2 regions of the Paenibacillus sp. FSL H7-0737 genome follow, and region 2 is predicted to be linked to the other one. Evidence: riboswitches for the same ligand, from Rfam matches in the RefSeq annotation. Region 2 holds a riboswitch; the other holds the start of a gene.
The links. A riboswitch is a leader RNA that binds a small molecule or an ion and turns the genes downstream of it on or off. The one in region 2 is predicted to bind preQ1.
Positions count from the first base shown of each region.

Region 1: linked by a shared signal. The riboswitch ahead of queF (preQ(1) synthase) and the one ahead of H70737_RS06155 (queuosine precursor transporter) in region 2 are both predicted to bind preQ1.

Region 1 covers NZ_CP009279.1:3,637,197-3,647,628, reverse strand. The annotation lists gene murB (UDP-N-acetylmuramate dehydrogenase) at 1-524, shown strand, start outside; gene H70737_RS15695 (protein YmzB) at 585-920, opposite strand; gene H70737_RS15690 (ABC transporter ATP-binding protein) at 1,134-1,982, shown strand; gene H70737_RS15685 (ABC transporter permease) at 1,979-2,665, shown strand; PreQ1 riboswitch class I at 2,740-2,783, shown strand; gene queF (preQ(1) synthase) at 2,947-3,420, shown strand; gene queC (7-cyano-7-deazaguanine synthase QueC) at 3,450-4,112, shown strand; gene H70737_RS15670 (6-pyruvoyl trahydropterin synthase family protein) at 4,112-4,594, shown strand; gene queE (7-carboxy-7-deazaguanine synthase QueE) at 4,587-5,309, shown strand; gene H70737_RS15660 (cysteine hydrolase family protein) at 5,438-5,962, shown strand; gene H70737_RS15655 (VanW family protein) at 5,963-6,781, shown strand; gene H70737_RS15650 (zinc-dependent alcohol dehydrogenase) at 6,862-7,998, shown strand; gene H70737_RS15645 (DMT family transporter) at 8,140-9,054, shown strand; gene H70737_RS15640 (class I SAM-dependent methyltransferase) at 9,087-9,932, shown strand; gene H70737_RS15635 (sugar ABC transporter ATP-binding protein) at 10,174-10,432, shown strand, end outside.
Region 2 covers NZ_CP009279.1:1,397,186-1,407,617, forward strand. The annotation lists gene H70737_RS06125 (aminotransferase class I/II-fold pyridoxal phosphate-dependent enzyme) at 1-1,030, shown strand, start outside; gene cobT (nicotinate-nucleotide--dimethylbenzimidazole phosphoribosyltransferase) at 1,123-2,184, shown strand; gene cobU (bifunctional adenosylcobinamide kinase/adenosylcobinamide-phosphate guanylyltransferase) at 2,181-2,729, shown strand; gene cobS (adenosylcobinamide-GDP ribazoletransferase) at 2,726-3,541, shown strand; gene H70737_RS06145 (YnfA family protein) at 3,729-4,055, shown strand; gene H70737_RS06150 (methyl-accepting chemotaxis protein) at 4,114-5,802, opposite strand; PreQ1 riboswitch class I at 6,146-6,191, shown strand; gene H70737_RS06155 (queuosine precursor transporter) at 6,202-6,915, shown strand; gene H70737_RS06160 (AMP-binding protein) at 7,125-8,606, shown strand; gene H70737_RS06165 (thiolase family protein) at 8,603-9,754, shown strand; gene H70737_RS06170 (FAS1-like dehydratase domain-containing protein) at 9,751-10,152, shown strand; gene H70737_RS06175 (MaoC family dehydratase) at 10,127-10,432, shown strand, end outside.

The DNA of each region.
Region 1 (10,432 bases), 2.2 Mb from region 2:
GAACGGTTGGTGGAGCGCTTTACATGAACGCAGGTGCTTATGGCGGAGAAGTTAAAGATGTATTGCACAGTGCGCTGGCTATAACTAAGAGCGGGCAATTGGTGACTCTGCAAGGGGATGAACTGCAATGGGGTTACAGAAAAAGCGTGTTCGCAAGCGGTGAATACATCGTGCTTGAGGCGAAATTTGCTTTGACTTCCGGAGATGCATTATCCATCAAGGCGAAAATGGATGAACTTACTTACTTGCGTGAATCCAAGCAACCGCTTGAGTATCCCTCCTGTGGGAGTGTCTTTAAACGTCCTCCAGGTCGGTTTGCAGGTCAGTTAATTCAAGAGAGTGGCTTACAGGGAACAAGAATCGGTGGTGCTGAGGTATCCAAGAAGCATGCAGGATTTATTGTGAATGCTGATAATGCAACCGCCAGCGATTACATTGGGCTAATTCACCATGTAAGAGCGACTGTGAAGGATAAATTCGGAGTGGAGCTTGAAACTGAAGTGGAGATCATTGGAGAAGAGTAACTATTAATTAGAAAGAGCCCACAGATTACTGTGGGCTCTTTTGCTGTCATTACATATGGTTTAATCCACTGAAAGGGTATATTTAGCTCTTTCAGTAGTTATTTCCGCCTTGCGATCACTTATGTCCTCAATCCGAAGCCCGTCAATAGCTAAGTCATAGGTGGAGTGTGGTAGCGATACTAGCTCACCATCGGCGTTTAAAGTGCTGCCAAATCCTTTTAATATTAATGCACTCCCAAGATAATCATCGATAACATCCTCCGCACTCCGAAACTCAACAGCCTCTAGATTAAAATGAATTTTATCCAGATCACGAAGCTCTTTCTTTTCAATTACAATAGTTTCATTCACATGACTGTTAATCCAGTCCATAAGTTTCTGTATACTTTGTTCCATTAGATGATCCCACCCTTACCTCGAAGATTATTATGTTTAAGTTACCCTTTTCTTAGGATTTGAATCCTTATTTTTGCCACATCTGAGCAGATTTGAACAAAGGAAGGTACTAAGGAATAGCGAATGTTACAGAATAGCAACAACAGAGATAATCCTCTACAACCAGAATAAGGATAGAAGAAAGTTAACTATTCTAAAAAGGGGGGAGTGTTATTGATTCAGCTAACTGAGGTCTCAAAATATTATCAGGAGAGGTGTGCAGTTGATCGAATTACTTTCACGGTGGAGAAAGGTGAGGTCTTTGGATTTCTAGGTCCCAATGGTGCAGGGAAGACTACAACGATGCGAATGATGACAGGGCTTCTTCAGTCTACAAGCGGAGAAATTTTAATTAATGGCATGAATATTTCATGTCATAAAAAAGAAATCCATGCTCAAATTGGTGTTGTTTTCGAGCTTCCGAACCTATACATGCGTAGTTCTATTCGAAATAATCTGGAGCTGTTCGCTGATCTGTATAGGGTAGCAGGAAATCGAGTGAATGAAGTCATGGAAACCCTCCAGCTGTTAGATAAGGAAAAAGCTAAAGTAAGCAGCTTATCCAAAGGCTGGAAGCAGCGTGTTCTAATCGCCAGAGCATTATTACATAAGCCTCAAGTGTTGTTTTTAGATGAGCCTACAAGTGGGTTAGATCCAAATTCAGCTTCACTCATACGTAATCACGTCAAGAGAATTCAAGAAGAAGGCACAACCATCGTCTTAACGACGCATGATATGCACGAAGCCGAGGCATTAAGCGATAGAGTGGGCATCATGCACGCTGGTGCTTTGGTGGCACTCGATGAACCGCATAGACTTAAGACCATTTATGGTAAACCAGAAATTGAAGTTAAATATCAGCAGGATGGGAAAGTGGTTATGAAATCCTGGCCGATTGCAGAAGAAGCTACTAAAGATCATATCTATCAGCTAATGTCTACGAATCAAATTCTAAGTATGCACAGTAAAGAAGCTTCGCTGGCAGATGTATTCGCTGCCCTGACGGGAAGTGAGCTAAGTTGAGTTATCAGATATGGAAGCTGTTTAAACATGAAAGTAAGGATATACTGCGTAATCCTGCGACTGTAATTCTAATAATTTTGCCTATATTTATGGCTAAAATCATCATCACTGTAGTGGACAAGAGCGGTTTGGACTTCATGCTTTTTTCTACATGGATATTATTTGCGCAAGTGATGGTTGGGATCATGATTACCGGCCCAGGATTAATTGAGGAGCGGGAGAGTAAGACTTATGATGCGCTGTTGATTACTCCGCTAAGCAGAGGCCAGATTATTACAGCGAAAGCTGGATCTGTTCTTGTTTTTTCTTTGTTATCACAGCTGATTGTTTATGTACTAAATCAAGGTTTGACAATGGATTTACTCCCTTCCTTAATGTATATGTTATTGGGTGGAATTATCTTTGTGCAAGTTGGAATTATCATTGGTTTAAAGGTAAGTTCCTCCAAAAATGGTTCAGCCATTTGCTCCGCATTTATGGTCGTTTTTTTCTTAGTAGCTTCTGTGTACGTCGCTCTTCCAGAGTGGACCTATCCGATCTTTGTAATTCTGCCAAGTATTGAAATCGTCCAGAATTTGAACAGTATTCTAAATGGAGAAGGAGTATTGCTCCTAGAAAGCCTGCTTTTGCTCTTGTGGATTGTGGTGCTTTCGCTCTGGATTCAGAAGACGGGCAAAGCGTAGAACTTGTCAGAAGCAAATTACCATGGTATAGTTCAAGACGCAATATGCATGAAGAAGAAGTCTGCACGGATTGTGCAGGAGAGGTTCGCGAACTCCCTCTATAAAAAACTAAGAGTATATTAAATCTTATAAGCGGATGCAGTCCTTAACCCGGACGTTGCTTCCGTTTCTTCTTAGTGGAGCAAAGTTTTCGAAATCTCGTTCTTCTTTCCATTACCGGCCAAGGCCGAAGGAAAAGAGAGGGGTTTTTTGTCGTGTCAGAAGGAAGATTGAAAGAGGAAATGCAAGAAGTCACTTTACTTGGTAATCAGGGAACGCAGTACAAGTTTGGTTATGATCCAGCTATTCTTGAGGTGTTTGATAACAAGCATCCAGGGCGTGATTATTTTGTTAAATTCAACTGCCCTGAGTTTACTAGCTTATGTCCTGTTACTGGTCAGCCGGATTTTGCCACACTGTATATTTCGTATATTCCTGAACAGAAAATGGTGGAATCTAAATCATTAAAGCTGTATCTGTTTAGTTTCCGTAACCACGGTGACTTTCATGAGGACTGCGTCAACATTATTATGAATGATCTGATCTCACTGATGGACCCACGATACATTGAGGTATGGGGCAAGTTCACTCCGCGTGGAGGCATATCTATTGATCCTTATTGCAACTATGGAAGACCGGGTACGAAGTATGAGGCGATGGCGGAGCACCGCTTAATGAATCACGACCTCTATCCAGAAAAAGTGGATAACCGCTAATCCCAACAAGTTGATAAGGAGAGATTAAGATGAACAAAAAAGCACTCGTCGTATTTAGCGGCGGACAAGATAGCACCACTTGCCTGGTTTGGGCATTGAAGCAGTTTGAGGAAGTGCAGGTAGTTACCTTTAATTATAATCAGCGTCATGCGGCTGAAATCGAAGTTGCTACAGAAATAGCAGCTAAGTTTAATGTAAAACAGCATATCCTTGATCTTGGGCTGCTTAATCAGCTGGCACCAAATGCACTAACCCGCCAGGATATTGATATCGTTGCTGGCGAAGGTGATGAGCTTCCTAGTACATTTGTTGACGGACGGAATCTGTTATTTTTGTCTTTTTCCGCAATATTAGCTAAACAATTGGGTTACTCCCATATCGTCACTGGTGTCTGCCAAACGGACTTTAGCGGGTATCCGGACTGCCGTGATGTATTTGTGAAATCATTGAATGTTACGCTGAATTTATCTATGGACTATGAGTTTGCGATACACACTCCATTGATGTGGCTGGATAAAAAAGAAACGTGGAAAATGGCCGATGAACTGGGTTATTTTGATTATGTTCGCGAACACACATTGACCTGTTACAACGGTATTATTGGCAGTGGCTGCGGTACTTGTCCAGCCTGTCTGTTGCGTCAGCGTGGTCTTGAGCAATATGAGGCGGAGAGAATGGAGGCCGGATCTTAATGCTTAACGAGGTTTCAGTCTGCAAAATATTTACGTTTGATGCGGCGCATCAATTAATTGGTCACAAAGGGAAATGTAGCAATCTGCATGGACATACTTATAAGCTCGAAGTAGTGCTTAAGGGCAAACCAGAGGCTACGGAAGGCCATTCAGACGAAGGGTTTGTTATTGACTTCAGTGATATCAAGACGACTGTGCAACAAAGCCTTGTAGACCGTCTAGATCACGCTTTTCTCGCTATGGGAAACGAACCTGTGTTAGAGACATTAACGAATACGGGTTCCAAAGTAGCTTTGTTGTCTTTCCGCACCACAGTTGAAAATATGTCCTGTTATATTGCCTATAAGCTTAAGCAGGCAGGGCTGCCCTTGTATGCTGTAAAGCTATGGGAGACACCAACCTCCTGGGCAGAAGTGCTGGCTGAAGATATCCCTGAGGATGGACCATCTTACCGCTTGTATGGAGGCTGTGACTGTGAGTAAGATTCCTGTAATTGAAATGTTCGGTCCGACCATTCAAGGTGAAGGTGCGGTAATTGGTGTGAAGACAATGTTTGTCCGCACCTATGGCTGTGATTATCGCTGTGGCTGGTGTGACTCTGCTTTTACTTGGGATGGTACTGCTAAGGATAAGGTTCGAATGATGACCTCGGAGGAAATTATGAATGAACTTTTAGCTATAGCTGGAGATAATTTCGACTGTGTTACGATTTCAGGCGGAAATCCTGCTTTGATTGGTGATGGGCTGGGCTCTTTTATTAACCTGCTACATGAGCGAGGGATACAAGCTGCAATAGAAACTCAGGGGAGTAAATGGCAGGATTGGTTCAATGACGTGGATGTGCTGACAATTAGCCCTAAACCCCCAAGCTCAGGAATGACGACGAATTGGGAAATTCTAGATAACATCATGAGTAAAATGGAGAAACTGGGTCGTTCTATGCATAGCTTGAAGGTCGTAGTGTTTGACGATAAGGATTTTGATTATGCAAAAGACATTCACCAGCGATATCCCAATGTGCAGCTCTTTCTGCAGCCTGGGAATGATGATGTCACTGAAGAAGGCGACATTTCTGCTCGACTTTTGGGAAGGCTGGAATGGTTGTTTAATAAAGTAATCGTAGACGCTGATATGAATAGAGTACGTGTCCTTCCACAGCTGCATGCATTGATCTGGCACAATAAGCGTGGCAAGTAAAAAGTATTTAAATGTAACGGGTGTCTGCTCAGCAGATGCCCTTTTTTTATTGATTTAAGCCTTTAAATAGGTAGATAGAATGTCCCATAATCTGGTATGATTTTCATAAAAATTGTAGGAGGTACTAAATGGGAAATTCAACTGCACTATTAATTATCGATGTTCAAGAAGCTATGTTCTCCTATCCTGATCAAAAGCTGTACGATGAAGAGGGTGTAATGGAGAGAATTATTTCCCTTCAGAACAAAGCTAGGGTTGCAGGTACTCCAATAGTTTATATTCAACACACCGAAGATGAGGAATATACAAAAGGTACGCCCACATGGCAGATCAGTCACCGCATCACACCGCAGGAAGGCGAAGTTATTGTGGAGAAGCCTACTTGGGATGCTTTTCACCGAACCGAACTGCAAGAGGAGCTACAGAAGCTGGGGATCACGAATCTGGTGATTTGTGGGATGCAAAGTGAGTTCTGCCTAGATACGACAATAAGACGCGCATACAGTATGGGGTATAAGAGTGTTCTCGTCCAAGATGCTCATAGCACCTTTGATAATGGGGTTCTGAATAGTAGTGAGATCGTTAAGCATCATAATGCGGTAATCGGAGGGAGATTCGCCCAGTTACGAGCTGAAAGCGAGGTTCAGTTCTAGATGAATACACCTCAGGCTGCCATGAAACCTATTCAGCGTTCTCGACTTAGACTATTTGCCGGAAAGCGATATTTTATTTGGAAAAGATATTTGAAATGGTGCACTAGCCGCAGCAAGGTGGCGAAGCAGCGCACTAGTGAAATTTTATCTAATGAAGTGATGACTCATGCTACACCGTTATTAAGAAGTCTACGGAATGTAGATATGGTGCTTCAATACAATAAAATAACCAATTTACGTCTGGCGATAGCGAAGCTGGATGGGCTCTTGGTGCGTCCGGGTGAGACTTTTTCCTATTGGAGAAGCATCGGTAAGCCCAGTAAGCGAAAAGGGTATCTAGAGGGGATGGTGCTGCATTATGGTGGCTTCCATTCTGGAGTTGGCGGGGGACTGTGCCAGTTGTCCAATCTGATCTACTGGATGACACTGCATACACCTCTTACGGTTACAGAACGGCATCGGCACAGCTATGATGTATTTCCAGATGAACAGCGTACACAGCCATTTGGAAGCGGGGCCACCTGTTCTTATAATTATTTGGATCTTCAAATGAAGAATAACACGAATCAAACGTATCAATTAAAGCTCTGGCTGGATGACAGCCATTTGCATGGGGAATGGAGATGCGATGAGCAGTCCCTTTATAAATATGAAGTGTACGAAAGTGATCATCGGATAAGCCTAGAACCATGGGGCGGATATATTCGTAGCAATAAGATCAGTCGAAAAATATTCACACGTACCGGCGACCTAGTTGGAGATGAAGCTGTAACCGATAACTATGCGCTTATGATGTATTCTCCGCTTCTTCATGGATAAGAGGATAGGCATAGGGATATAACATAGAAAGGTGTGATCCTTATATCTCTATACCATTTCCAAAGGAGCGGATTAACAGCATGAAAGCATTAACCTACCAAGGGAAGAAGAAAGTGAAAGTTAAAGAGGTAGCTGATCCGAAGATTGAGAAAAAGGATGACATTATCGTTCGAATTACCACTACAGCGATTTGTGGCTCAGATCTGCACATTTTTAACGGTGAAATTCCAGGTATGCATGATGACTATATTATTGGTCATGAGCCCATGGGGATTGTTGAGGAGACCGGTCCAGACGTAACTAAAGTCAAGAAAGGCGACCGGATCATTATTCCCTTTAATGTAGCCTGTGGTCAGTGCTACTTCTGCCAGCATGAGATGGAGAGTCAATGCGACAATGCTAATGACGCCAAGGATACAGGCGGATATCTGGGTTATTCCGATACTTATGGGGGATTTGCAGGAGGGCAAGCCGAATTACTGCGGGTTCCTTATGGTAATTTCGGCCCTTTTGTCGTTCCTGAGGATGCAGAAATGGAAGATGAAAAAATTCTTTTCTTATCTGATATTGTACCTACTGCTTGGTGGGGAGTCGAAAGCGGCGGAGTGAAGCCAGGGGATACAGTCATTGTTCTCGGCTGCGGGCCTGTTGGACTGCTTACTCAGAAATTTGCCTGGATCAAAGGCGCCTCAAGAGTCATTGCGGTTGATCATATCGGCTACCGTCTGCAGCATGCGAAGCTGACCAATAATGTCGAAATTTACAACTTTGAAGAGATTAAAGATATTGAAGCTCATTTGAAGGAGATAACACATGGGGGAGCAGATGTAGTTATTGACTGTGTAGGTTTGGATGCCAAAATATCTGCATTGGAGAAAGTGGAAACCACTCTGAAGCTACAGGGAGGCTCACTCAGTGCATTTAGAATGGCCTCGGATATCGTACGAAAATTCGGAACTATTCAGCTTGTAGGAGTTTATGGGCTTAATTACAATATGTTCCCTTTGGGTCATCTATTTGAACGCAACATTACTTTAAAAATGGGACAGGCTCCAGTGATTCACTATATGCCTTTGCTCTATAAGATGATTAAAGAGAATAAATTTGATCCCACAGATATCATTACACATCGCTTGCCTATCAGCAAAGCGGAGCATGGCTATGACATTTTTAGTGAGAAAAAAGAGGATTGCATAAAGGTGGTTCTGAAACCTTAGCCTTTAAGAAGCATGAGCTCTCGTCAGAAATGACATTGCTTATGCTTTTTTTAGTGAAATCTAATGAAAATAGATGCATTTTTTCACGGTCTGCGTTAAATTAACATAAGTGACTTAAGATAGTGAAAGGACGCGTACCATGTGAAGCTTAAAAAACCGCCACTTCCTATTCCGATTTTAATGTTGATTGGGATTGTGGCCATCTCTTTTTCCGCCATTTTTATTAAGTGGTCTGCAGCGCCAGCATCTATACAAGGAATGTATCGGCTGTTGTTCACCTCGCTGCTGATGTTGCCTTTTGCAAAACCATACAGCGGAGCAGCGTTCGCTCTTCGTAAAAAAGACTGGATCATGCTAGTGCTCTCAGGCACTATGCTAGCTCTACATTTTTTGCTTTGGATGGGCTCTTTGAAGTATACTTCGGTAGCTAGTTCAACGATGATCATGGCGCTGGAGCCAGTGTTTATTATGCTGGGCGTTTATTTTTTGTATAAGGAAAAAACGGCTGTGTCTGCTATTCTGGGGCTGAGTATTGCTATTGGCGGAGTAGTGTTTATCGGCTGGGGAGATATTGGTATCTCTGCAGATAATCTTAAAGGTGATTTGTTATCGGTTGGAGGAACAGTAGCGGTAGCTGTGCATATGCTTATCGGTCAAAAGCTTGTAGTGCGCATGCCCTCATACCTGTACAGCTTGATAGTTTTCTTATCAGCGGCTGGTGTGTTTGCCATTTACAATCTGTTCATGGGGATTTCCTTTTTTAATTATCCTGCGAATGAGTGGGGGATTTTCCTATTGCTAGCAGTTGTTCCTACGGTGTTTGGTCATATTTTATTTAATTGGCTGCTTCAGTATGTATCCGCAACTACGGTATCTATGAACATCTTAGGAGAACCAGTGGGGGCTAGTATCCTTGCTTATCTGCTATTAGGTGAACAATTAACTGCGCTACAATGGGCAGGTGGACTTTTGGTTATGTTTGGACTGGGTGTATATTTGTACGCTGGAAGAAAGAAAACGATTCAGGTGGCAGATGCCATTCAGAATGCTTCATAACAGATATTTTAATCATAAAGGGGTCGCAAGGTATGGAAGAACAAGATCAAAATTTAGAACTGCATCCTGGAAAAGGCACTGCGCCAACGAGTGAGGAACTATGGAACGAAGACACGTACACAGCTTGGGTTGCTCGATTTGGTACACCGTCTGAGGCTGCAGCCAAGTTAATCAAGGAACCAAGTGCTAAGCTGTACCCGCTCTCTTCTTATTTTGGAGATGTACAGGGTAAAAAGATGATGAATCTCATGGGATCAAACGGAATGAAGGCAGTCGCGCTGTCATTACTTGGAGCAGACCTTACTGTTGCTGACTTCTCAGAAGCTAATGCGCGTTATGCAGCTGATCTCGCACAAGAAGCAGGTGTTCAGCTTAACTATATCGTATCGGATGTTCTTAAGCTGCCAGATCACGTGCTCGATGGTTCATATGATATCGTATTTGCTGAATTAGGAATTGTACACTACTTTACCGACCTAGCACCGTTTATGGAAACCGTCCGCCATTTACTTTCTCCTGGTGGGATTTTTGTTCTACGTGATTTCCATCCTGTGACAACTAAGCTGATATCCTCTAAGGGTTCTACAGCGAAGGTTCGTAAGCACAAAGTTAGCGGGGACTATTTCGATACGACATTGGAAGAAAAAAAGGTCTCGTACTCTAAGTATTTGCCTTCCACAGGCAAACCAATAGACGAACAGGAACATAGCGTTGTATATTGGCGCCGCTGGACGCTTGGAGAAATTGTAACAGCTGCTGCCAGTTCCGGGCTTGTGATCCGCCAATTGATCGAAGAACCCAATCTATCCTCGGATGTTTATGATAAAGGAATACCAAAGACATTCACCTTGGTGGCTGGAAAGGGTCAGAACCTGTAGGCTATTCGAATGTAAGGATTACAACTGTTATACACATATGAGCTAATCTAAAGGCTACTTTGTCCGTAAAAGGACGGTGTAGTCTTTTTTGCTTGCTTCAAAACATAAAATTTTAAACTTTTTTACGGAGAATATTCCATTACATTAGAAACTTATAGGTAATACAATAATTTTACATTCAACATTTGAAAGCGATTACTTTACAAAAAGGCATTCATAAAGGATTTGAGGTGGATATGAAATGGACGAAGTATTACTACGAATGGCGGGGATTGATAAATTTTTTCCTGGTGTTCATGCATTGAATCAATGTCAATTTGAGCTGAAGCGTGGGGAAGTGCATGCCTTAGTCGGTGAAAATGGCGCAGGAAAGTCTACCTTAATGAAGATTGCAACAGGAGTCTATTCCAAGGATGCGGGTCAGATGTGGTACAAAGGATCTGAGGTGGAGATTGCCAATACTCGCGCTGCGCAGGAACTCGGGATTAGTATCATTCATC
Region 2 (10,432 bases):
GCATGTAAGAGCTGCCTGTATTCGTGCTTTGAATAATGGGGAGACGATGTATACACCAAATTCCGGCTTGTTGGAGCTTAGAGAAGAGATCGCCTCTTATCTGCACACAAGCTTCAATCTCCGCTATGAGCCAACAAACGAGATTATGGTTACAGTGGGAAGCAGTGAAGCCGTGGATTTGGCTCTGCGGGCCTTTATTACACCCGGGGATGAGATTATCGTCCCTTCTCCGAGCTATATTGCGTATTCGCCGATTACTCATTTGAACGGTGGGATTACGGTAGAGGTTGAATCTTCAGCCGAGCAGGGTTTTAAACTTACTCCTGAAGCGTTGCGGCAGGTGATTACCCCGCGTTCCAAGATTCTTATGGTGAATTTTCCGACTAATCCTACAGGAGCAGTAATGACTTACGAGGATTGGCTACCCATTGCACAGATTGTAAAAGAGAATAACTTACTTGTCATTTCAGATGAAATCTATGCCGAGCTAACCTATGATAGTCAGCATGTAAGTATTGCCTCTCTTCCTGGGATGTTGGAACGAACGATTGTCATTAGTGGCTTCTCCAAAGCCTTTGCGATGACTGGCTGGAGAGTAGGCTATGCTTGTGGTGATCAGGAATTAATTGCTGCGATGCTCAAAATCCATCAGTACACTGCGATGTGTGCTCCGATACTAGGTCAAATCGCTGCCATTGAATCACTGCGGAACGGTATGGAGCATAAGGACCACATGAAACGATGCTTTGATGAGCGAAGAAAGCTGCTGGTTAGTGGATTTCGATCTATTGGTTTACCGTGCCACGAGCCGGAGGGTGCATTTTATGTCTTTCCTTCCATCGCTAATACCGGAATGAAGTCAGAAGTTTTCGCTTTGCAGCTGCTCAAGGAGGTTGGTGTTGCTGCGGTTCCGGGGCATGTGTTTGGAGCGGGTGGAGAAGGGTATATTCGCTGCTCTTATGCAGCATCCCTACAAAAATTGACGGAAGCGCTGGAGAGAATCGAAGGATTTATGAAAGTGAAGTTGTAATTCTAGTGGTCCCCATCTATCATAGATGGGGGCTTTTATGTGTAGATAAGATAGAATAGGTTATACGGATATCTTTAATTGGAGGTTAAAATATGATTTCATCTATTCAAGAAGTAATTAAACGAATCACACCAGCGGATGAACAGTCTTTCCTAAAGGCGGAGCACCGCTTGAACATTCTAACTAAACCACCGGGCAGCCTGGGACAATTGGAGACGCTGGCCGTTAAGCTCGCCGGAATTTCGGGTACGGAGCAGCCTAGTTTCACCAAACGAACGGTAGTTGTTATGGCTGCCGATCACGGTGTATGCTGCGAGGGAGTTAGCGCGTTTCCACAGGAAGTCACAATGCAGATGGCCTATAATTTTCTCAGCGGAGGAGCGGCTGTGAATGTACTGGCACGCCAAGCTGGGGCTGAGGTAAAGTTCGTAGATATCGGTGTTAACGGCGACCTTAGTCATGAGGATCTGATTGATTGTAAAGTGCGCCGAGGAACGGATAATATAGCCGTGGGACCTGCGATGAGTCGTGAAGAAGCGATGAATGCTGTGCTTGTAGGTATAAGAATCGCACAAGAAGCGATTGAGAACGGGACAGAGATTTTTATTACAGGTGAAATGGGCATAGGGAATACAACGGCTAGCGCAGCTATTCTGTGTGCTCTAAAAGGAATACCACCTGAAGTAGCCGTTGGAAGAGGAACGGGAATTGATGATGAACGTTTACTACATAAGATTGCAGTTGTGGAACGCGCTTTAAAGGTGAATCAGCCGAATCCGGCAGATCCGCTGGATGTATTGTCCAAAGTAGGGGGACTGGAAATCGCCGGTTTGACGGGTCTGATTCTTGGCGCAGCTGCTGCCAGGGTACCTGTCATTTTGGATGGTTTTATTTCGGGTGCGGCAGCTCTTGTGGCGAAGGCGCTTGCGCCAGAATCCATTGCTTATATGATAGGCTCCCATCTATCTGGAGAACAAGGACATAAGCTGATGCTGGAGCGGCTTGGGCTTGAACCGTTGTTTAACCTGGGTCTTCGTTTGGGTGAAGGAACTGGAGGCGTATTGTCCCTTCATTTAATTGAGGCGATATGCCGCATTTTGAGCGAAATGGCCACCTTTGAAAGTGCAGGCATCTCTGGAGCTGGGAAACAATGAGTATTCTTGTAACGGGAGGGGCGCGTAGCGGGAAAAGTGGTTTTGCAGAAAAACTGATGTCGTCACTGGCAGATCAGGCCTTCTATGTTGCAACCGGACAAGCGTTTGATGATGAAATGAATGAACGGATTGCACTGCATCAGCAACAGCGCTCGCAAAGCGGATATGCTTGGGAGACGTTAGAGGAGCCTTATGATTTGCCAGATCTTCTTAAGCGTTTATCTGGTGAAAAGGCGGTTCTCGTAGATTGTCTAACGTTGTGGTTATCGAATGTACTGCTAGCCATGGAAGGATTTACGGATAGGCAAGAGTTGATTGAGAGCGAGATTACAAGACTTGAAGACAGTGTACACACATTTCAAGGAAACCTCATTTTGGTCACTAATGAGGTTGGAGATGGTATTGTTCCGGAGTATGCGCTTGGCCGATTGTACCGTGATCTGGCAGGACGTATGAACGCGCTGCTTGCTCGGCAATGCGAGCAGGTTTTTTTAGTGACTGCGGGCATTCCAATTGAACTCAAGAGCAGGGAGTATCGTTTATGAGGGAGCGCAGGGATGCTGCCGCGGCTGCCTTTCAGTTTTTGTCCCGGTTTCCTGTAAAGAGTGACCCTGGATTTTCTCCTGAGCTGCTGCGCCGAAGTGTGCTGTTCTATCCTGTGGTGGGTGCAGCTATCGGACTGTGCGTAGCTGCTGGGGCAGCTTTGACGGGTTGGATTTTACCGGCTTGGCCAGCAGCTGTTATTACCCTCATCTTATGGGTAGGACTTACTGGCGGCCTGCATCTCGATGGTTGGATGGACAGTGCGGATGGTCTGCTAAGCTACCGACCGAGGGAACGGATCCTGGAGATTATGAAGGACAGCCGTGTGGGTGCGATGGGTGTGCTCGCCTGCGTGCTGCTCTTGCTGTTAAAGGTCTCTTTAGTGGCAGCATTAATCGAAGGCTACGTCTATTACGAGCTGCCACTGCTCTTGCTGCCAGCGATCTGGAGCCGCTGGTATATGGTGCGGGCTATGGTGCGTTATCCCATTGCCCGCGGGAACGAGGGGCTGGCTGCGAGCTTCGCCGGCCTCGCTCCCTCGCATGAGCGGCGCGCGCTGGCGATAGCCGCGCTGCTCTCGCTAGCCGCAGCCGGTGCGCCTCTGGCGCTCGGCGCTGGCTTAGCCGCGTGGCCGCTGCATCTGGCGGCAGCGTTACTGCTGCCGGCTGCGGCCTTGGCCAGCGGCACCGTGGCTGCGCAGCGGATTAGCAGCCGGCTCGGCGGGCTCACCGGCGATGTGTACGGCGCGCTGAATGAACTGCTAGAGGCTGTGCTCCTACTAGTATTAGTGCTGCTCCAGCACAATTTCATGTGAGTCGCTCTTGCGGGTGACGCATAGTAACCAGCTCGCTCAATCTGATTTTATACTCTATTGATGCCTTGGGTTAGCTATTTGGTGGCCCGATTCTTGCTTGTACAGATACTTGCTAACCGTGATGACGTTGTATCATATTTTGCGAATCATTTGATATTTTTAGAGTTCAATAGGAAAGAGGGATGACATGGTTGCTGCCATTCTACTATTTGTAATTGCTGGCCTTGCTGAGATCGGAGGCGGATATTTAGTATGGTTATGGCTAAGAGAATCAAGACCTCTCTGGTACGGTTTGGTAGGTTCTTTGATTCTGATAAGCTACGGCATTATTCCTACCTTGCAGAAGTTTCCATCCTTCGGAAGAGTGTATGCAGCTTACGGCGGGGTGTTTATCGTGCTCGCTGTGTTATGGGGCTGGCTAGTAGACAAGAAAACACCCGATGTATATGACTGGGTTGGTGCTGTTATTTGTGTGATCGGCGTTTCGGTCATTCTTTGGGCGCCAAGACACTAACAAAACAACCCGTTCAACACTTTCGTGTGAACGGGTTGTTTTTATTTAAGCCTAAGCTTTAGATCTTAAATTGTTGCACAGCTTCCTGAAGCTTCTTAGCCTGCTCATATAGATGCTGCACGGTTACTGCATGTCCTTCAAGCTCTATACGTTGGCGCTCGGAGTTCTCGGATAGTGTGTCCGCACTTTCTTGGGATCTTGAAGTGATTTGTGCGGTTTCCTCGACGGAAGCACTAACTTCTTCTGTACTTGCTGAGATTTGCTGCGTAGCCGCAGATACGGATTGAATATTCTGATTGATGCTTTGGATCAGAATCAGAAGGTGATTGAAGGCATCGCCCGCTTCTGCCACCTTGCCTACCCCGGAGGCTACCTCAGAATTCACATGGTTCATCTCAGTAACGGAGCGATTCATATCTTCCTGAAGTCCGAGTAGGAAATCACGAATCTGCTCATTCGCATTACGGGATTGTTCGGAAAGCTTGCGTACTTCTCCGGCAACCACGGCAAATCCGCGTCCATGTTCTCCTGCACGTGCTGCTTCGATCGAAGCATTGAGCGACAGCATTTGGATTTGCTTCGTAATTTCAGTAATGCTATGAACGACTTCTCCGATCATTACTGAACGTTCATTCATAACTTGTAATTGCTCCAGCGACTGCAGGGAGGCACGTTCAACATGGCGCATTTGCAGAACGGCACTTTGGGCAATCTCATTACCGCCAATGGCTTCAGCGGAAGCTTCACTGATCTGCTCAGTGACTTCGGTGGCTGCTGAAGCAATATGCTGAATGCCGAAATTGATTTCTTCCATAGCTTTTGAATTATCTAGAGCGCTGCTCGCGATGGTCGTACTACCTTTGCCAATTTCTACAACAGATGTACTAGAGTGGTCTGCCATTTCATTTAAGACCTCAACACGTTCTCTTAAAGAATTGGAATCGGTGACCACAGTATTTGAGGTGACGAGTACATGTCCGATCATTTCTTTTAAGCGCAGGGTCATTGCTTGGAAGCTTCTGGACAGTTGAGCTACCTCATCACTGCCTTTAACCGTTAATTCCTCTGTGAAATCTCCCTCTGCGAGACGGGCACTGTAAGCTGCAAGCTTTGAGATAGGACGAGTAATCCGCATACTCATAAACCAGGCACCAGTTGAGCCTATGATCAGCGTTAGCAGAGTGATCCCGGCACTGGTCCACAGAATACTGTCTGTTTTTTCTTGAATAAAGCTTACATCACTGCTGATTCCGATAACCATCGTACTTCCGGGAATTCCGATATAAGCTGACTTATGTACACCATGCGAGTCCTTGTATGTATCGCTTAGTCCGCTCTTTCCTTTAAGAGCTTGCTGCATTGCAGAGGACACCTTAACAATTTCCTCCGGCTTTAATTTTGCATCATGATCTACAGACAGAACCTCAGCTTCCTTGCCTTTTAGATTGAGTAGAAAAATAGTCTCAACCCCATGCTGCTTTCTCTTATCCTGGAAATAGAATTCAAGATTGGTGGCTGCTTGTTCGTTCTTCTTTAGTGCTTGCTGAGCATGCATTGTATTTATATTCTTATATACGTCCTGAGCAGCTGCAGTTAGAATTTGATTGATTTGTGGCATGACATAGCTGTTGAAAATACTGGTGGATATAAAGTAGAAGCTGGTACTTAACAAAAGAGACGTGAGTAATAGAACTACAAATAATAAACGCGTAAATCTGCGACTGATCGACTGCTTGAAACGAAACATATTGTTCTCCCCCTTTTTATGGGCAGCGAAGCCCCATTTCTTTATATCCCTACCGACTGCTAGTGACTGGCAACCTGCAATATATTCCATAGTTATGTAATATATCAACTAAATGGATCGGGAATGAAGTGTTTGATACTATTCTATAGAATTAACCTCTGGATGAATAGTGAAAGTTTTAGTTTATAGAGCATATTTTTCTGAAAAAGATGAATTATTACTGACACTTTTATTTTTAGTTAATAAAAATGGGTATAAATACCCATTTCATAAATTGTTTATTTTTATGGATTGTTTGACGACAGTGTGATAGAGTATTAATGTTTTGTTCCAAAACTTAATGTAAGCCGCGGTTCGTAACCATCCCGCGTAAACAAAACTAGGAGGAGTTTAAGCAATATGTTTAATTTGATGTGGGGAGTTTTATTTGTTATTGTCAATTTTGCTTTTTTTCTACTCTGTTACCGCCTGTTCGGCAAAAGTGGAATGTATGCCTGGGTAGGTATCGCTACTGTAATTGCAAACATTCAGGTAGCTAAGACGATTGCTATGCCATTTGATATCGTGATGACACTCGGAAATACGATGTATGTCACTTTGTATATGACCAGCGATTTGCTTAATGAGAAGTACGGAAGAGCAGAAGCACGTAAAGCGGTTTGGTTTGGCTTCTTCACCTTGCTTATGACGACAGTCATTATGCAAATGGTACTAGTATTTAAGCCGCAAGAGACCGATATTGCTCAGTCTTCTTTGGAGACGATCTTTGGTCTGATGCCTCGACTAGCGTTGGGTAGTCTAACTGCTTACTTCATTAGTCAGTTCCTAGACGTTCGGTTGTACTCCTGGATTCGCAAATATTACAGCACCTCAAGTCAGTTGTGGATTCGTTCCAACGGCAGTACGATGGTTAGCTCCTTTGTGGATACACTAATCTTCTGTACCATTGCATTTGCTGGGTTGTATAACTGGAGTGTGTGGTTTGAAATTTTGCTTACAACGTATCTAGCGAAATTCTTACTAACCGCAGTAAGCACACCTATCTTATATATCGCCCGAACTTTTACTTTTGCTGAAGATGGAATACCATCATCCGCTCATAAGAAGGAATAAACAACAATACAGCCAGCGCGTACCGATCATAATCGATGCGCGCTGTTTGATTTTTCCAGTCGTAAGAGAGCTCAATCGTTCCATATAAATATGTACATAAAATTAATATAAAGCTAAAATAAGCTATCGTAGCCATTCTAATTGTATCCCGAGCGAAGAGAGTGTACATAATCGGTAGTCACAGAAATTACGAATAGGTGTGGTGAAGGATGAATCTAGTAGTTCCTATACTGCGTCATGCAGCAGAACAGCCCGACAGCATTGCCTTAACCCATTACCAAGCAACTCATACCTATGCAACATTAGTGCAAGCGATGCGGAGAATTGCCAATGGTCTACAGCAAAAGGGCCTTAAGCATGACAAAATCGCTATTTTATCTACAAATCGCATTGAATTTGTCGAGGTTTTCTTGGGGGCTATTTATGCAGGTTGTGTTCCCATTCCTTTAGATCCCAAGTGGAGTGCAAATGAACTGCGGGTTATTATAGAGCAGTGCCAGCCGACAATGATTTTTGCCGAGCCGGAAGCTGCAAAGAATTTGGTCTTCAAGGACCAAGCCATCCCAACGCTGACTTTTTCAAATGAACGAACAGGTTCCTATGATCAGTGGTTGAAGGCTCAGAAGCCAGAAGCTGAATTGGATGAGACGAACGAGTTATTATTTATCGGCTTTACTTCAGGCACAACGGGGCTACCCAAAGGATATATGCGTACCCATTTATCGTGGTTAAAGAGCTTTGAGGTATCGAGTGCTGCCTTTGAATTGGACGCTATAAAGGATGTTTTAGCACCGGGTCCGTTTGTGCATTCGCTGTCCTTGTTCGCTGTAATGCAGAGTCTGTATGGTGGAGCAAACTTTCATATCACGCAAAAATTTAGCGCCACACAGGTGTTAGAGCTGTGCAAGCAGATTCCGGGTGTGGTGTTGTTTGTTGTACCGACAATGCTTGAATCCATGATGCAGCAGGCTGTTCCTGGGCAGACGCAGATTGATGCGATTATTAGCTCAGGTGCAAAGTGGTCGGAGTTGTCCAAAAAAAAGGGCATAGAAGTGTTCGCTGGAACGCGTCTCTATGAATCCTATGGTTCCTCAGAAGCGAGTTATATTAGTTATTTGGATGTTCTGGAAGAGCATAATCCGAACTCTGTAGGCAAGCCCTATCCCGGAGTGCAAATTTCCATTCGTGATGAAGAGTTTCGTGAAGTCCATACGGGGGAGATTGGGCAGTTATATGTGCGAAGTGATATGATATTTCTAGGCTACCATCAATTACCGAAGGAGACCGCAGCAGCTTTTCAAGAGGGATGGCTTGTGTTGGAGGATTATGTTTATCAGGATGAAGCTGGTTATTTATATCTGGCGGGTCGCTTGAAAAATAGAATCATCTCCGGTGGGCTGAACGTTTATCCAGAGGAAATAGAGCGAGTACTGGAGCATCTTCCGGAAATACAAGAAGTAATGGTGCTTGGCGTCCCTGACGATTATTGGGGAGAACAGCTGGCAGTCCTCGTGAAATGGAATGGTGCAAAGCATTTATCTATAGACGAAATAAAGAATTATTGTCGCCAGTATTTAGCAAGTTACAAAGCGCCGAAGCTGCTGCTGACAGTTGATGAGTTTATCTATACAAGCAGTGGAAAAATTGCCCGGCAAGCGATGAAAGACTATGTGAAAAGAGCGATGGTATGATAGAAGCAGTAATTATTATGGCAAAACGTACACCGATTGGCAGGATGGGCGGCTTATTAAGTACATTTGAGCCGGAAGCATTACTGGCGCCGCTTATTCAGCATATTGTGGCAGAGACGAATCTGCCCGTAGATATGATCGATGATGTGATTATTGGAAATGTGGTCGGTCCGGGTGGAAATATTGCCCGGGTAGCTGCGCTTGAAGCGGGACTGCCTGTTTCGGTTCCGGGCGTTACTGTGGATCGGCAGTGCGGTTCTGGGCTAGAGGCCATTAATATAGCAGCACGGCTTATTCAAAGCGGCGCAGGTGAGATTTATTTAGCGGGCGGCGTTGAGAGCACGAGTCGTGCCCCTTGGAAAATGGCTAAGCCCCAAACCTTGATGGGGGTTCCGCAGCTATATACCCGTGCTCATTTTACACCTAGCGCTTACGGTGATCCGGATATGGGAATTGCTGCGGAAAATGTAGCGCGGAAGTATGGGATTTCGCGAGAAGAGCAGGATCAATATGCCTTGAAAAGCCATCAGAAGGCCGTTCATGCTCAGCAAAGTGGTAGGTTTCAGCAGGAGATTGTACCTCTTCTGGTTGAGGGGGAGTGGGTGAACACCGACGAATGTCCAAGGGCTAATACGAGCCTGGACAAGCTGCGAAAGCTACCTTCAATCTTTGAAGAAAAGGGTACTGTCACCGCTGGAAATGCCTGTCCTATTAATGATGGTGGGGCGCTTCTATTAATGATGTCCCGTGAGAAATGTCGGCAACTCAAGCTTAAACCTATCCTGCGTGTCGTAGATGCGCAAGCAGCAGGTGTAGATCCGAATTATTTAGGTATGGGCCCAGTTCCAGCTGTACAAAAGGTGTTACATCGTCAACAGCTGACCATAGCAGATTTAGATATCGTAGAGTTTAATGAAGCCTTTGCTTCACAAGTTCTAGCCTCACTGAATGAGCTTCAAATCCCACAAGAAAAGGTCAATCTTGGAGGAGGCGCATTAGCCATCGGTCATCCATATGGGGCGTCCGGAGCGATTTTAATGACGCGTTTATGTGCTGAAATGCAGCATACGCCTTATAAAAGGGGACTTGCCACTTTGGGCATTGGCGGCGGGTTGGGGCTGGCAACGCTTGTGGAGATTACGGAATGAACAGTGTCCGACATCGGATTCTTATGACTGCTGAGTGGATATCGGATTACGCACAGAGTATTGAGGCACCCGTGCAGACGACTAATGGCAATCTAATTGCTCCTTCTACGATGCCTATTATTTTCTGGCAGGCCTTTGATATTCCTTGGCTTAGCAAGGGAGAGCCTTTGCTTCACGGCAGTCAGAGATTCTCATATCAAGCTCCGATTACGGCAGGGATGACGTTAGATTGTGAATTAGCATTAACGAGCAAGGTGCAAAAAGATGGCCGGCAGGGCAAGCTGACCTTTTACACACATACGCTGGTTTGTAAATGTGAGGACGAGCTTATAGTCACCGCAGAAACGGTGTTAATTCGGGTAGGTGATGATCATGATGAGAAAATGCATAACGGCTGAGGCCATCCAGCAATATGCAGCAGCTTCCCAAGATCTGGCCGCTATTCATCTAGATGAGGATGCTGCAGCTGAGGCTGGATTTAAGCGGCCCATTGCGCATGGGATGTATCTAATGGGATTAGCCCAATCCTTATATATCGAGGCGCATCAGGCACAGTGGATCACTCAATATGATATGAAATTTCATAAGCCTATAGAGGTCGATAATGTCGTGATTTTTGATTTTTCGGAGGATGACTGCATGGTTAAAGTGACCCTTACAACAGAAGCTGGCAATGTT